DNA from 4 places in the Paenibacillus sp. V4I7 genome. Region 2 is predicted to be linked to each of the others. Evidence: riboswitches for the same ligand, from Rfam matches in the RefSeq annotation. Region 2 holds a riboswitch; each other region holds the start of a gene.
The links. A riboswitch is a leader RNA that binds a small molecule or an ion and turns the genes downstream of it on or off. The one in region 2 is predicted to bind cyclic di-AMP.

Region 1: another riboswitch for cyclic di-AMP. It lies ahead of QFZ80_RS13230 (CAP domain-containing protein); the one in region 2 lies ahead of QFZ80_RS39290 (potassium-transporting ATPase subunit F).
Region 3: another riboswitch for cyclic di-AMP. It lies ahead of QFZ80_RS32975 (resuscitation-promoting factor); the one in region 2 lies ahead of QFZ80_RS39290 (potassium-transporting ATPase subunit F).
Region 4: another riboswitch for cyclic di-AMP. It lies ahead of QFZ80_RS36975 (APC family permease); the one in region 2 lies ahead of QFZ80_RS39290 (potassium-transporting ATPase subunit F).

The regions. Positions count from the first base shown of each region.
Region 1 is NZ_JAUSZD010000002.1:2,650,053-2,653,793, forward strand. Features, by position in the region: gene QFZ80_RS13215 (XapX domain-containing protein) at 1-139, shown strand, start outside; partial or broken gene QFZ80_RS13220 (Gfo/Idh/MocA family protein) at 248-370, shown strand; gene QFZ80_RS13225 (DinB family protein) at 634-1,104, shown strand; cyclic di-AMP (ydaO/yuaA leader) riboswitch at 1,246-1,378, shown strand; gene QFZ80_RS13230 (CAP domain-containing protein) at 1,384-2,034, shown strand; gene QFZ80_RS13235 (LURP-one-related family protein) at 2,184-2,543, shown strand; gene QFZ80_RS13240 (2'-5' RNA ligase family protein) at 2,777-3,307, shown strand; gene QFZ80_RS13245 (DinB family protein) at 3,378-3,741, shown strand, end outside.
Region 2 is NZ_JAUSZD010000002.1:8,198,396-8,202,136, forward strand. Features, by position in the region: gene QFZ80_RS38400 (APC family permease) at 305-2,131, shown strand; cyclic di-AMP (ydaO/yuaA leader) riboswitch at 2,359-2,530, shown strand; gene QFZ80_RS39290 (potassium-transporting ATPase subunit F) at 2,953-3,030, shown strand; gene kdpA (potassium-transporting ATPase subunit KdpA) at 3,078-3,741, shown strand, end outside.
Region 3 is NZ_JAUSZD010000002.1:7,041,187-7,044,927, reverse strand. Features, by position in the region: gene QFZ80_RS32985 (ABC transporter permease) at 1-817, opposite strand, end outside; gene QFZ80_RS32980 (ABC transporter ATP-binding protein) at 814-1,557, opposite strand; cyclic di-AMP (ydaO/yuaA leader) riboswitch at 1,840-2,025, shown strand; gene QFZ80_RS32975 (resuscitation-promoting factor) at 2,319-3,458, shown strand; gene rnmV (ribonuclease M5) at 3,575-3,741, shown strand, end outside.
Region 4 is NZ_JAUSZD010000002.1:7,879,723-7,883,463, reverse strand. Features, by position in the region: gene QFZ80_RS36975 (APC family permease) at 1-1,502, opposite strand, end outside; cyclic di-AMP (ydaO/yuaA leader) riboswitch at 1,600-1,751, opposite strand; gene QFZ80_RS36970 (spore germination protein) at 2,095-3,432, shown strand; gene QFZ80_RS36965 (GerAB/ArcD/ProY family transporter) at 3,425-3,741, shown strand, end outside.

The DNA of each region.
Region 1 (3,741 bases), 5.5 Mb from region 2:
ATTAGGAGCAGGTTTAATTATTGGTGTTTTATTCAAGGTGTTGAAGCTGCCTTTGCCCGCACCGCCTGTACTGTCGGGTATTCTAGGAATTGTAGGTATTTATGCAGGCGGCAAGATAATGGAATTGTTTCTAAAATAGGAAGCAGGACTAAATGAAAAAGGAGGAGGAGCCTTAACGGGTTTCATCCTTCTTTTTTTATGTTAATGAAGATTTTACATAAACTTTGGATAAAAGGAAGCGATTTATATGAACAAATCCAGACTTTGTTTTTTAGGTGCGGGTTTTCATGCATCTACGAATATTTTCTCTTCAGCCATCGAAGCCGGAGCGGAAATAGTAGGAATTGCTACACGAAGTTTGGATCGGTCATAAATCACTATCATCAGACGTGCTGCCATGGCAATCACTAGAAGAAAGCGATATCGTTGTTACGCCATCCGCTTCAGCGATGTCAGGGTATTACAGAGATCTTTAAGCTTAGGAACGCCACTATAATAAAGCTGGCAGGCTAAATTGAATAGGGGATTATTTACATGCGAACAAATGTACTGTATATTTGTTCGTATGAGTAAACTGCATATTTATAAAACAAATAGGCATGGATTATTGAGAAATTAAAAGGAGTGTTAATCATTAACGGGATAGATCTTGTTATATTGAACTTGGAAGAAGTCCGACGTAGAAGTATAAAAGTGTGGAGCGTTATTCCTCTAACTATGCTGGATTGGAGGCCTGATGCACACGCCTTAAGCATGAAAGAAATGATCCGACACGTATTGGATGGCGAGCATTATTATCATCTTGCGTTACTTAACTGTGGAAGTTTGCCTTCTTACGATTCTCCTTATGACAATCGGGAATTTTCTTCGGTGGAGGATGAACTGATATTCGCACAAGTGTACAGAGAACAATTCTTGAATACCGTTAAATTCTTCACTCCTGAGGATTTGTCAAATATTAAAATTAATCGAAGTGACGTAGGGTATGTTCGAACTTTAGGAGATATGTTAATGAGGATCGCATACCACGAATCCGTTCACACCGGGCAACTGCTAGATTATATGCGAACGGCTGGAATCGATCGGCCTCAAATATGGGATTGAATGAGGTTGCTGGTGATTGGAATTCACTGTTTTGGACAAGAAGAAACGGCTGATACCGCTTACAAAATGTTCTTGGAAAATTTTGAGTCATGTTCTCTATGATTTCACATGTTACAATTTGTGAGATCTATGTGGATCAAATAACTCAGAAGGCCGAAGCTTCATGTGAAGCACGGGGGACCCATTATTTGGGGTGAAGCCGCGTCAGCGGCCGGGTGATTACTCTTTGATCCGAATCCGACAGCTAACCTCGCAGGCCGCAAAAAGGAGAGGTTTATTTTGAAACGTTACAAAAAGCTTGTGGTTACCGGCGCAATAGGATTGAGCGTCCTCGTAGGTTCGAGCGCGGCAATGGCCGCACCAGCAACCCATTCAGTATCAGGCAATGATACCATGTGGCTAATATCCAAGAAGTATGGCATCAGCCTATCTTCGCTTATTAAGGCAAATCCTCAGGTTGCCAATCCGAACGTGATTTGGTCTGGTATGAGCCTCAACATTCCTGGCAGCAAGAGCATAAATGCAGGTACCAAAACGCCAGTTACAAGTGCGCCATCCCAATCAACTTTTGCTAGCCAAGTCGTTAACTTAGTTAACCAGGAACGATCTAAAGCAGGACTGCGTCCATTAACCGGCAACAGCGCACTTACCGCCATGGCTTTGGACAAAGCGAAGGATATGTATAACAATGGTTATTTCGATCATACTTCTCCGACCTATGGGTCTCCTTTTGATATGATGAGCAAATACGGCATTCGCTATTCCTACGCAGGTGAAAACATTGCAAAAGGTCAACAAACGCCTGAAGCTGTCATGAAAGCTTGGATGAACAGCCCGGGTCATCGTCAAAACATTCTAAGCCCCAACTTCACACAAATCGGTGTTGCTTTTTATAACGGCGAATGGGTACAAGAATTCATTAGTAACTAATACAGCAACATATATTAGCAGAATATATCTAGATAAACCAGCAACCTTTTGTTTGCTGGTTTTTTCGGTTTTTAATAATAAGGCATTGTTGGGAATGACTAACATTTTTGATCTCTGCATCGTATATATACCAGAGGGAGGCGATTGTATTGAATCTATATTTCAGGGATAATTTTTTTAATACCGGTGTTACGGAGATTCGGGACGAACAGGGAAAAGATGTCGGTCATATAGATTTGAAGAGCTCTTTTGGTTCTACGATCGAGGTGTTTGGGCATAATGGCCAGCTGTTGTGCAAAGGAAGTTTTCCGATATTCTCAAGCAAATGGGAGGTTACGGGTGCCGATGGTGGGCAATTAGGCGTGTTGAGAAGCAGAATTGCTTTGTTCACCAAGAAATTCACATATGAAACCAAAGGGCAAGGCAGCTACGAGATTATTTCCCCAGTATTTTCAAAGGAATATGAGATATCCGATGATTCCGGCGCACTTGTTGCTCGTTTCGAATAAGTAAACGGCTGGTTTTCTTCAGGGGCTTTTCTTCTGAACAATCAAAGCGAATATTTGGATACTTACGAACTTGTTGCGGTGATCATGGGCATGCACGCTATCCAGAAAAGGCAGAACGCTGGGGCAAACAACACAATCTATTGAATGTAGAGTAGATGTTCATCAAATTTCCAATCCATGGTATGATTCTTTCCAATAGCTGTTCCCTCAGGATTGAAAGGTTGGTGTCATAAATGCAGTATTTCATAGGCATCGTTCCTCCCGACGAATATCTAGAACGAGTAGTTGCGTTTCAAAAACGTTGGTTGAGTAATGGTCTTCCGAATGTCGTTGAGCCTCACGTGACTGTTAAAGCACAAAGCGGGCTTACCCTAGATATGGCTTGGCTCGAAAAGGTAAAGGTTGTATGCTCATCGTTTTCAAAGTTTCAGTTGGCGCTCTCCGAGCCTGCTTTGTTCGGAAATCAAGTTATCTTCCTCAGTGTTCAATCAAATGAACTATTAGAGCTTCACAAAAAGTTAGTGAATGTAGTAACACCATCAAAAGAACTTATGCAACGCTATGCTGAATTGGATCTTTTTACTCCTCATTTGACTTTGGGGCAAACGTATTGGGGGATGAAAGAATCTGAAATATTGGAAATGAAATCTGAGGCGGGAGATGTCCTTGCTCCTTTTCCAACATTCACAGTCTCTTATGTCAGAGTTTATAAAGAAGTAAAACCCAACAAATACCAACTGTATGAGGACATCAAGCTTGCTTAATAATGAGAATATATGTTCTTGTAAGTAGATTTGTGCTATGATCTATCCATTATAACTAGGAGGTGATCTCATGAATTTACGCAGCACAATCAGCGAATACGAACAATTTTGCAGTTGGACAAATATTTTGTACCAACTAAGTGATAAGGATTGGCATAGCCCAATTCAAGTAGGAAAGGCGTCGATAGCCGAAATCATTGCGCATCTTAGAAATTGGGATCTTCATCTAATAAACGTAGTCATTCCTTCGATCAGGGAGGGCAAAGGAATGGAGTTTCCCGATTTCAACTTTTTCAATAGCAGAGCTTATCAATACGCACATTCGGGTATATCGAAAGATCAACTCCTTCAAGAATTCTCAAGCGATAGAATGAAACTGATTGATCTATTAAAGAGCATGAAATCCGAGGATTTACTGCTAGAAGTAACAGCAA
Region 2 (3,741 bases):
CGAGTCGAATTGAAATTAAATCTTCGTGTGAGTACACAGAGCCACGACCTTTCTTTGTATAGTAAGTTATTTATTCAATTTGAGTCTTGTCGAATCCTTTGATGAAAAAACACTACTTTTGTCGGTTAACCAACCTACCAATCATTACTTGGGCAGAAGTATCCTATGTGGATTTACTGCTCGTTAACTACTCGAAGTGACGGCAGTCGGGGAAAGACGTTGAAAGCTCCTTATTTATGATTCCTTTTTAACAAATTTGGGTAAAATGAAATGAACCTTAATAAAACCATGGCGGGTGTAAATCATGTTTTCTGTCATTAAACGATTTTTAATCGGTCAGCCATTAAAGTCAAACGAACTAGGGGAACAAAAGCTTAATAAAAAGAAAGCTTTAGCTATCCTCTCTTCCGACGCTTTATCATCCGTTGCCTATGGGCCTGAGCAGATTCTACTAGTATTGATTACCGTAAGTGCTGCAGCTTATTGGTACACAATCCCTATAGCCATAGGCGTTCTGTTTCTTCTATTAGCACTTATTTTGTCATATCAACAAATCATATATGCCTATCCGCATGGTGGCGGGGCCTATGTCGTATCGAAGGAAAATCTCGGGATGAACGCGGGTTTATTTGCAGGAGGATCCCTTTTAGTTGATTACATACTAACGGTGGCGGTCAGTATCTCTGCAGGTACGGATGCCATTACTTCTGCTTTTCCGCACTTACATCCTTATAATGTAGTTATTGCCATCCTACTAGTTATTTTCATTACGATTTTAAATCTCAGGGGTATAACGGAGTCGGCTTCTATTTTAGCTTATCCTGTGTATCTATTTGTGCTGGCTTTGTTTATCTTAATTGGAGTCGGATTATTCAACATTGTAACTGGGAATGTCTCAGCTGAATTGCATGCTCCAATTGGCACGCCCGTTGCAGGTATTTCCTTGTTTTTATTACTAAGAGCATTTTCATCGGGGAGTTCTGCTTTAACAGGGGTAGAAGCGATCTCTAATGCAATCCCAAACTTCAAGGATCCAGCTCCAAAAAATGCATCCAAAACACTGATGGCTATGGGCTTATTACTTGCCATTTTATTTGCGGGAGTCGTTTATCTAGCGTATTACTATGGGATATCACCCAAAGAAGAGGAAACGGTTGTCTCACAAATAGCTGCTGAAACGTTCGGTAGAAATTTCATGTATTACGTCATCCAAGGTACAACCGCTATGATTCTAGTTCTCGCTGCGAATACGGGATATTCGGCTTTCCCCTTACTGGCTGTTAATTTGGCCAAGGATAAATTTATAGCAAGGATGTTTACGATTAGAGGAGATCGATTAGGGTATTCAAACGGAATCATTTTCCTGGCGGTTACATCGATCTTGTTAATCCTTCTTTTCAAAGGGCAAACGGAGCAATTAATTCCTCTGTATGCAGTCGGAGTATTCATTCCATTTACCTTAGCTCAGACAGGGATGTTGGTGAAATGGTTTCGTGAGAAACCGAAAGGCTGGATGGTTAAATTAACGATTAATTTAGTTGGAGCATTCATGAGCTTTACGGTCATGATGATCTTCTTTATTACTAAGTTTGGGCAGGTATGGTCTGTTCTCATCTTTTTGCCACTAATTGTTTTTATTTTTCACCAGATCAAGAAACACTATGAGGCCGTAGGCGAACAATTAAGAATAACAACTTGCGAACCAGCGATTCCTATTGAAGGAAATGTGATCATTGTGCCTGTGGCGGGCATTACGCATGTGGTAGAGAACTCCTTGAATTATGCCAAATCCCTTTCGCCAAATCAGATCATCGCCGTTTATGTGGCTTTCGAAAGAGACGTCGAGAAACAATTTGAGGAGAAATGGAATACGTGGCAGCCCGAGATAAGGCTGGTAACTTTACATTCCCAGTATCGGAGCATTGTTCAACCATTGATGAAATTTATTGATACGGTCGAGCATAAGGCAGCTGAATCAAATTTTCGGGTAACCGTCCTAATCCCACAGTTTATTCCTAAGAAAAGCTGGCAGAATATTCTCCATAACCAATCCAGTCTACTTATCCGTGCTTTCTTGCTGTATAGAAGAGACCTTATCGTAACGACAGTGCCGTATCATTTGAAAAAATAAGTAGGGTGGCCTTACTTCATTGTAAGGCTGCCTTTTTTTATAGTCCATTTGCGACAAAATGACAATAACGGTAGAAAAACGAAGCATTTCTATCGATAATGAACGTGTTATCAATTTGGATGCGCTTTTATTTGCCTAATATGCCCTAAATTACGGGATAGCGTCTCTCCACAGCGTTTTACAATAATGGCTAAGAGGCGTAGCATTCTTTTCAACAACTTCACAACAAGTTTCAAACGCTGAGTCCCCGCAAGGGGAGCGGGGGAACCAGCCAGAAGCCGAATGTATGTAAATTGCGGTTTCTCGGGGTGAATCCAAAACAAGCGCAGCTTGCCAAGGTAGGGCACTTCCAAGCCCGAATCCGACAGCTAACCTCGTAAGCGTATTGGGAGAGAACCACTTTCTATCGTGCTTTCACAGCCCGTTTATTAACGCTGCTAAGAAGCCCGAGAGTAGAGATTCTCTGCTCTTAGGCTTCTTTTTGTTGTTCGAAATTTGGAGGAGAGTGAATCTATTATCGTATTTGTTTGAGCATTCTGGGGCGTATATCTCTTTCAAGACAAGATTTTTATGCTTTTTTTATACGGATGCTATAGATTCTTTACCTCATTTTTATACGGTTCGGCGTTACACTATTTCAAGAAAGCATTAGAGTCGGTTAAATTACAGGAGGTGTGTTATGTACAACGACGTAACGATGATCTTATTAATGGCCGTAACATTCTTAGGATTTTGGGCTTTTTTAAAATATTGTGAAAAAGCATGAGCTTAAGCTTAGCTTTCGATAAGCGTTTTGGAAAAAACTTGTAGGAGGCACTCATATGATTGTTATCGGTGTTATTGGATTTGCCATTATGGTGTATCTCGGTTTTGTTTTAGTGAAGCCGGAGAAATTTTAATTGTAGAATAAGAACTTAAGTAAGCAAGGGGAGAACCTACTATGGGTATGGGATTGTTACAGGTAGTCATCACACTGGGTATTATTATGCTTTTAGTGAAGCCTGTGGGTAGTTACTTGGTGAAAGTTTTTGGGTATGAAAAGAGTGGACTTGATCGTGTATTTGCTCCTTTTGAGCGGGTCTCCTATCGCATTATGGGTGTTAATGAAGATGAAGCGATGGGGTGGAAAAAGTATTTAGGGTCCGTACTATTAGTTAATTTTGTCATGATGCTTCTGATTTATGCGGTATTTCGGCTTCAAAAATATCTACCATTGAATCCTGACGATATTGGTAATATGCCTCCGGCATTAGCTTTTAACACGGCTGTTTCATTTATTACTAATACGAACTGGCAAGCATACAGCGGTGAAAATACACTTTCGTATTTCTCTCAAATGGTAGCCATTACGTTCCCGATGTTTACATCGGCTGCAACAGGTTTCGCTGTGGCGGTAGCTTTTATACGCGGTTTAGTTGGCCGTCAAGATAATCTCGGTAACTTTTACGTGGATATGACCAGAGCGATTACACGCGTATTTTTACCACTGAGCTTCATTGTTGCTTTAGTTTTAGTTTTTCAGGGTATTCCGCAAACACTACTGGGAGCTGTGCAAGCTACAACAATTGAAGGGGCCACACAAACGATTACTCGCGGGTTAGTGGCTTCAC
Region 3 (3,741 bases), 1.2 Mb from region 2:
AGGTTGCATCTTGTCTAAAAGGTATGAACCGTGTCAGCCCGCTGATCCAACTTCGGCGGGCTATTCGCGTTCCCATTTGAGGCACATCGACGAACCAGCTGAAAAAGGCATAAAGCCGAGCTTGCTGCTGATTTTCCTTGGTGATCAAGTAGTCCCAACCGATGACGTATTTAGATACAAAATAAACGGCTGCTATCCATAAGAAAATAAGAAGCAGCGCAGCGCAACTTGCCCATAAAATGCTGGTTAGAAATTGCAGTGAAATGAGAGCGGTTGTTGCAATCCATCGAAAGCTAACCGAAGCTAATCTGGTGCGCTCATGGGCAAAGCGACTTTCCTGCCAACTCGCTAATAAATTAGCTATCTTTAATAGAAGAAGTAGTGCGAGCATCAGTAAGAAATGCTGCTCTGAAGCGCCGAGGCAGTGGTGATAAAGCGGCCATAAAATCACCCAGGCGATAAATGTCCAAAAAGCTTGCAGTGTCAAACTGTACATGAATCCACTTCGGAAATAAGCGCCCATTTGATGTTCGATCCGTAACAAAAACATGCGGTCTGCTTTCCTTACCAAGGTACGAATAGGGCTTGAAGATAGCAGAGGAACGAGCAGCAAAAGCACGATCCACAGATAGGGATAATCTGTCGGAAGACGCTGTAGTATTTTTGCATAATAATAGGAAGAAATGATGACAAGAAATAACACGAGACCGATGAAATTACTACGCGCTGCGTATTGCCAATAGCCCATGGATTCCTTCATATAATGTTCGAATCTTTGCTGCCATAAGGCACGGGTGTTGATATCCATATTGCTCATAAAGAGTCCCCTTGTACAAGCTTATAGAAAATGTCGTCTAGTGACGCTCCAGGGAGTTCGGTTTGCCCGCGTAATTCGACTAAATCACCCTGAGCAACCATACGACCTCGATGAAGGACAACGTAATTATCGCAATATTTTTCAATGGTTGACAAAATATGCGATGAGATGAGGAATGATGCTCCTTTATGTTTCATTTTCACCATTAATTCGAGTAATGAACGGATCGCTAATGGGTCGAGGCCGAGAAAGGGTTCATCGATAATATATAACGAGGGTTCGATCAGAAATGCGTTCATAATCATGACTTTCTGTTTCATTCCTTTGGATAAATGACTGGCGAAGCTGTTCAGCTTGTCCTTCATTTGAAACTGCTCCAAAAGGGAGCTGGATCGAGCCAAATAGTCGTCCTTCGACAAGCCGTAGGCCATAGCGGTTAGCTCAAGGTGTTCGCGGATCGTAAGCTCTTCGTAGAGCTCGGGGCTTTCGGGTACATAAGCGTATGTAGCACGATAGGACAAAGGATTTTCAGCTAAAGTCAGACCGTTAATTCGAATGGATCCTTTTTGCGGTTGAAGAAGGCCGAGAATGTTTTTGATCGTCGTACTTTTACCCGCGCCATTAAGTCCGATCAGACCCATCATTTCACCTTGACGGATAGAAAAGGTTAGGTCATGAAGAACGGGTTTTTTTGGTAAATATCCCCCATATAAAGAGTCAACTTGTAGAATGGAGCCCATCTCATTGCCTCCCTGATTAGCAAATTATTGGTATTTATGAATCACTTTCCTATACGAACATTATAAACAAATTTGTAATTTAAGCCTAGTTTTGGGGTGAAAAGTTGAAAAGAGTTAGTATACGTACGTTAAAGTGAGATATAAGTAGAAATAGAGCTATTTAATTGTTCATTTAAGCGAATTTTAGTCGATTTAGCCCTTTTTAGTAGGTGTTAATCCCTTTACAGGTTAAGATTAACAGCGTAATATACTTTTCATAATAACTTAATAACCAATTTGCCATTTTTCCATTCGCTGAGTTCCATTTATGGGAACGGGGGAACCACTGTAAGCTGAAGAAGCGTGCTTCTTGAGTGAACAGAGTGAGTAACAGGGGTGAATCTTTGAGTATACTTCGTATGCTCTTAGTAGGGCGACTCTCACGTCCGAATCCGTCAGCTAACCTCGTAAGCGTAAGAGAGGTAACGATTGTCGTGCGTGCTATTTGTGTATTTTACTATACAAACTAAGCCAGCGAGAAGAGTCCTCTTCTTGCTGGCTTTTTGTCTTCATAAAGGGCTATACACATTTCGGACGACTAATATTTGCCCGGAATTCATATGAATGTTGAATAGGCAAACTGGTGTGGGACGACCAGAAGGCAGCGGTTTAGCACCGTACTGCTGATGGCGAACACGTTAAGTTAAACTAAAAAACCTTAGTCGCGTCAAATCTAATCATGCTGTAACCTGGCGGCGAGGCTTTGAAGGAGGACCGAAGAAGTGGGCAGTATCTCTATTAGCGAGACCCATGTAAAACGATCATCCAGCATGTCCTTCGCATTGCGATGGAAGCATGAAAACTTGCGTTTGATTTTAAGCTTAGCCATAATTTCAATCGCAATGACTTTCATGTTTTTGGTGTTGTTGTACGGTACGGCTACCAAGAGCGTATCCGTGGTTGTGAATGGACAAGAAACCGTTGTGCATACGAAGCAATGGGTCCTGCAACGCCTACTGGATGAACAAGCCATAAAGATTGGTGAACACGATGAAATTTCTACTGCGCCAACGACAACAATCAAGGGTGGAGACAAAATTGTCATCGAACATGCCTCACCGATTCAATTGACTGCTGATGGAAAGACCACCACTGTTTACACAACTGCAAGAACGGTAGAAAGTGCATTGCAACGTTTACATATTGCACTTGGGGAGCACGATCGTTTAACTCCCGAACCGACAGCCTCTCTGAGCTCGGGCGATGAAATCAAAATCGTTCGTGTAAAAAAAGAGACGGAGGAAGTAACTGAGCCGATTGCGTTCGATACGGAAAAGAAGAGCGACGCATCGCTACTCAAAGGCAAAGAGCAAGTCGTCCAAGAAGGTAAAGAGGGCGTACTCTTGAAGAAGAAAGAAAAGACTTTCGAAGATGGTGTTTTAGTCGCGGAAGCAGTTGTGGGTGAAGAAGTACAAACAGAAAGTATTAATAAAGTTGTGTCCGTAGGTACGAAAAACCCTGTGGTTGTTCTCTCGTCTTCATCACCTAGTGTGGATGAGGTTTCGAAGAACGGTGTTACCTTTGGTTATAAACAAATCCTGAAGAATGTGAAGTTAACTGCGTATTCAGCAGGCGTTGCATCCACAGGTAAATCCGAAGGATCACCTGGTTACGGTAAAACCTATACAGGGACTACGGTGTCAGAAGGCAGAACGATTGCTGTTGATCCAAAAGTCATCCCGCTCGGATGGTGGGTATTCATCGAGGGCATTGGCTTCCGCCGTGCTGAAGATATTGGCAGCGGTGTGAAAGGTCAAATGATTGATGTCTACTTTGAAGATCATGGTTATGCCAATAAATTCGGGACGAAGCAAGGGTACACCGTGTATGTGGTAGGACCGAAAAAGCCGTCTGAAAATTAACGTGTAAACGTCTGTTTCAGAGGGAAGAATGTCATATATACGTTGCCAGGTGACGACCTGGGCGAAAGAAGAGGGGACCCCTCTTCTTTTTCTGCGTACTGGGAAGGGAACCGCTTATGATAAAAGAAGTGATTGTCGTCGAAGGCAAAGACGATACAGCTGCTATTCGCCGAGCGGTAGAGGCGGATACGATTGAAACAGGCGGCTCTGCGATCGGACAAGCGGTGCTAAAGCGTATTGCACTTGCGCAGCAGCGCAGAGGCGTTATTATATTCACGGATCC
Region 4 (3,741 bases), 320 kb from region 2:
GATTTCGCATAGCTCAAGGACTGTGCTACAACCCGATGAATGCCCGCCACAGGCACAATAATCAATGGTTCCTTCGTGTAAACCCGCTCAATCGTTATATCAATACGCAATTGATTCGCTACATCATCGTAGTGATGACTAATTTTCGTAATTAACCAAAGCAGCAGTGGGGTTATGATAATAACAATCCACGCACCTTCGGAAAATTTAGTTATAGAAAATATGAGTAAAACAGCAAGAGATACGATCCCGCCAAAACCATTGATGAGCAGCTTTCCGATCCAACCTTTCACACGCTCTTTCAACCATTTACGAACCAAGCCGCCTTGCGCAAGTGTAAAAGATAAAAACACGCCTATCGCATATAGAGGAATGAGTGCATCTGTCTTACCTTTGAAACCAATAAGAAGAATACTGGCCAGTACGCCGAGTGTGATAATACCATAATGAAACGAAAGTCGGTCTCCTCGGAATGAGAACATACGCGGGAAGTTTTTATCCTGTGCCATAATGGATGCTAAGATTGGAAACCCGTTGAAGCTAGTATTGGCTGCCAAAACTAGAATAAGCATGGTACCGATTTGAGTTGCATAGTACATCGCTCCACGACCAAAAGCATGCTCTGTTACCATCGATAATACGGATGTATGACCATTAGGATCAGGTGCAATGCCATATCCCAAAGCTAAGATCGTTACTCCTCCAAACACGATAGCCAAAAGTGTCCCTAAGGATACTAACGTACGCTTCGCGTTTTTTACGGACGGTGTGCGGAAATGCGGCACGGCATCGGAGATGGCTTCGATCCCTGTCACGGCTGAACACCCGGAGGAAAATGCTTTTAAAAGGACGAATAACGTTAATGAGCTCGTCATTGAACTCGGAGCAAACGCAATAGGATGCGTATTCAATGATCCTGTCAGCATATCGTATATGCCTTTGCCCACTAGCAGTAATATACAAAGAATAAAAAAGTACGTTGGAATAGCGAAAATCGTACCTGATTCTGAAGTTCCTCGCAGATTAAGCCAAACCATGATCCATACAAGAATTAAAGTAATCGGAACAATATACGGCACCGCCGATGGAAAAGCTGACGTAATCGCCTGCACGCCGGCAGAGATTGAAACGGCAACGGTAAGTGTGTAGTCGATAAGCAGCGAAACTCCTGTCAATCTTCCCCATGCCATTCCTAGATTTTCTTTGGTAACCATATAGGCTCCGCCGCCTTGCGGATACGCCTCAATCACCTGTCGGTAGCTCAAAACAAGAAGCATAATCAAAGCGATAATGGATATCGCAATGGGCAAAGAGAACGCAAAAGCGGCAATCCCAACGGTCGCGAGTTCTAAAAGAATCTGCTCTGTCCCGTAGGAGACCGACGATAAGGCATCCGAGGATAGAATCGGCAGTCCTTTCCAAACCGGCAATTTTTCTGATTCAATTTCGCTGGATTTGAGCGGTTTGCCAAACATAATTTTTTTTAATGAATCGCTTGTCATTCGTGTTATTTCCTCCAATTAAACCTAGTCTCTGACTGAAAACTGCGTTTTAGGACGCAAAAAAACACAAGGATAGACCTTGTGTTTATACACATGTTCTCCTTCCCACGGTCGCTTACGAGGTTAGCTGTCGGGTTCGGGCCGCGAGAATCTGCCCTAAAAGGTACCCTACTGAAGCACCTTTACTCACCCCATGAATCTTATGGTTCCCCCGCTTTTCTAAATAAGAAAATTAAGCGAAATATTCAACTGTAACGTACGAGTTGAATACTACTCTCTTCTTGCAGCATAGTAAAGGATCGAAAAAACTTAAAAAGATAACTCCAACCACCACTTTCACTCAATAATTCGCTTACAATCATACGATTCATTGATTTTCTTCTGTTCTCTTATTACATCGTGGTTTTTTAAACATTTGTTAATGATCCGAGTTATTATTGGAGCAAAGTAAAGGAGAATATTGCATTATGATGGTAACTCTAACTCCTGTACAAGAAACAAATGAGGAACTGCATAATCATCTAACCATTCACTTCTGAGGGGTAAGGAATAAATTTCCGTTTTCCAAGGAAACCTACTTTCAGGTGATGACATGAATCTGACAGAAACAACGGATATAGCCAGACTTAAACTTCAATTTGAGTCAAATAGCGATTTTGTTATGGAACGAAAACAACTTTTGGATAAGGAAGTTGTATTTTGTTATTTTCGCCCCTTTGTTAACCTTTCACAAACGAATCAATTATTATCTTGGATGGAGTCCAGTCCAATCAGTGATTGGCTGCAACAAATAAGCCTATTTAATGGCAAATTAAACGCTTCTTACGACTTGCAGATGAGCAGCTTATTGGAAGGTAATTTAGTCATATACTTACTCGATAACCCTATAAGAAATTTTGTTATCAAGCCTGTTCCGTCAACGATTAGGAGAACGCTAAATGTTCCACAAAATGAAAACGTCATTGATTCTTCTTTTGTAGCATTTAATGAGGATTTGGACACCAATATGGCGTTGATCCGCGACGAGCTAAGATCCCCTACACTAACCATGAAAACCTTGATTTTGGGGACAAAACAACCAAAAAGAACGACCGTAACTTATTTATCAGACTCTGTAAATCATAATTTACTTACATCTTTAATTAAGAAGCTCGAGGCAAACAAAGCAAAAGAATTTCATCATTTGCAAGAAATCATTAAAGTTTTAGGAAAAGGGAATTTCAGTCTTATGTCCCCTTGTTTAACTTCTGAGCGACCGGCAGAAACGGCTGACCACCTGAAAAATGGTCGTGTTATCCTGTTTATCGAAGGGCTTCCGTTTGCTTTTGTTATGCCCGTTATCATTATAGATCTCTGGTGTGTGAACTCAGATCGTAACTTCCCCAAGGTCACAATGATTTCATTGCGGACGCTTCGGATTATCGGCTTGTTTATCGCTATAGTCTTACCTGCTCTTTATGTATCGTTGGTCTCCGTGAATCCAGAGGTTTTGAGAATACAACTAGCTTTGTCTGTTGCTCAGAGCCGTGAAGGGGTACCCTATCCTGCCTTTTTGGAAGTCATATTTATGTTAATTATTCTAGAGATGCTGATTGAAGCCAGTGTTCGCCTTCCCAAGAGTATCGGTCCCTCGATAACAACAGTGGGTGGAATTATTCTTGGGCAAGCCGTTGTAAGCGCAAAATTGGTAAGCAATCTATTCATTATTGTTTTGGCCGCTTCCGCTTTAGCGAATTTTACATTGAACGGTGTACAAAATGGCTTGTTTATTCGAATGGCTAAATATGTTCTGATCGTGCTTAGTGCCATTTTTGGTGTTCTTGGAACAATTGGCGGACTCATTTGGCTGTCCATCTATATGGCCTCTATCACGACATTGGATGTCGCTTATATCAATGTAAATGTAAAGGAAGGTCCCCAGGATGGTTAATAAAATATCCGTCTATCTGACATTCATTACTGTCCATTTCGGACTGATTTTTTTTGTATATCCTGAGAAAATATTTGAATCGACAAGTAAGGGCCATTGGGAAGCGATACTGATTGGCTGCCTATTTGAAGTAATTGTGATGTGGATCTATCTGAGAGGCCTGTCATCTTTCCCTAATATGACGATCGTTCAGATTTGTAAACAAGCTTTGGGACCCTGGCTATCAAGAATCCTTCTAATTCCAATCATGTTATATTTCCTAGCGACTCTAGTATTAATCTCTAGAGTATATTCTGAAATGATGACCAT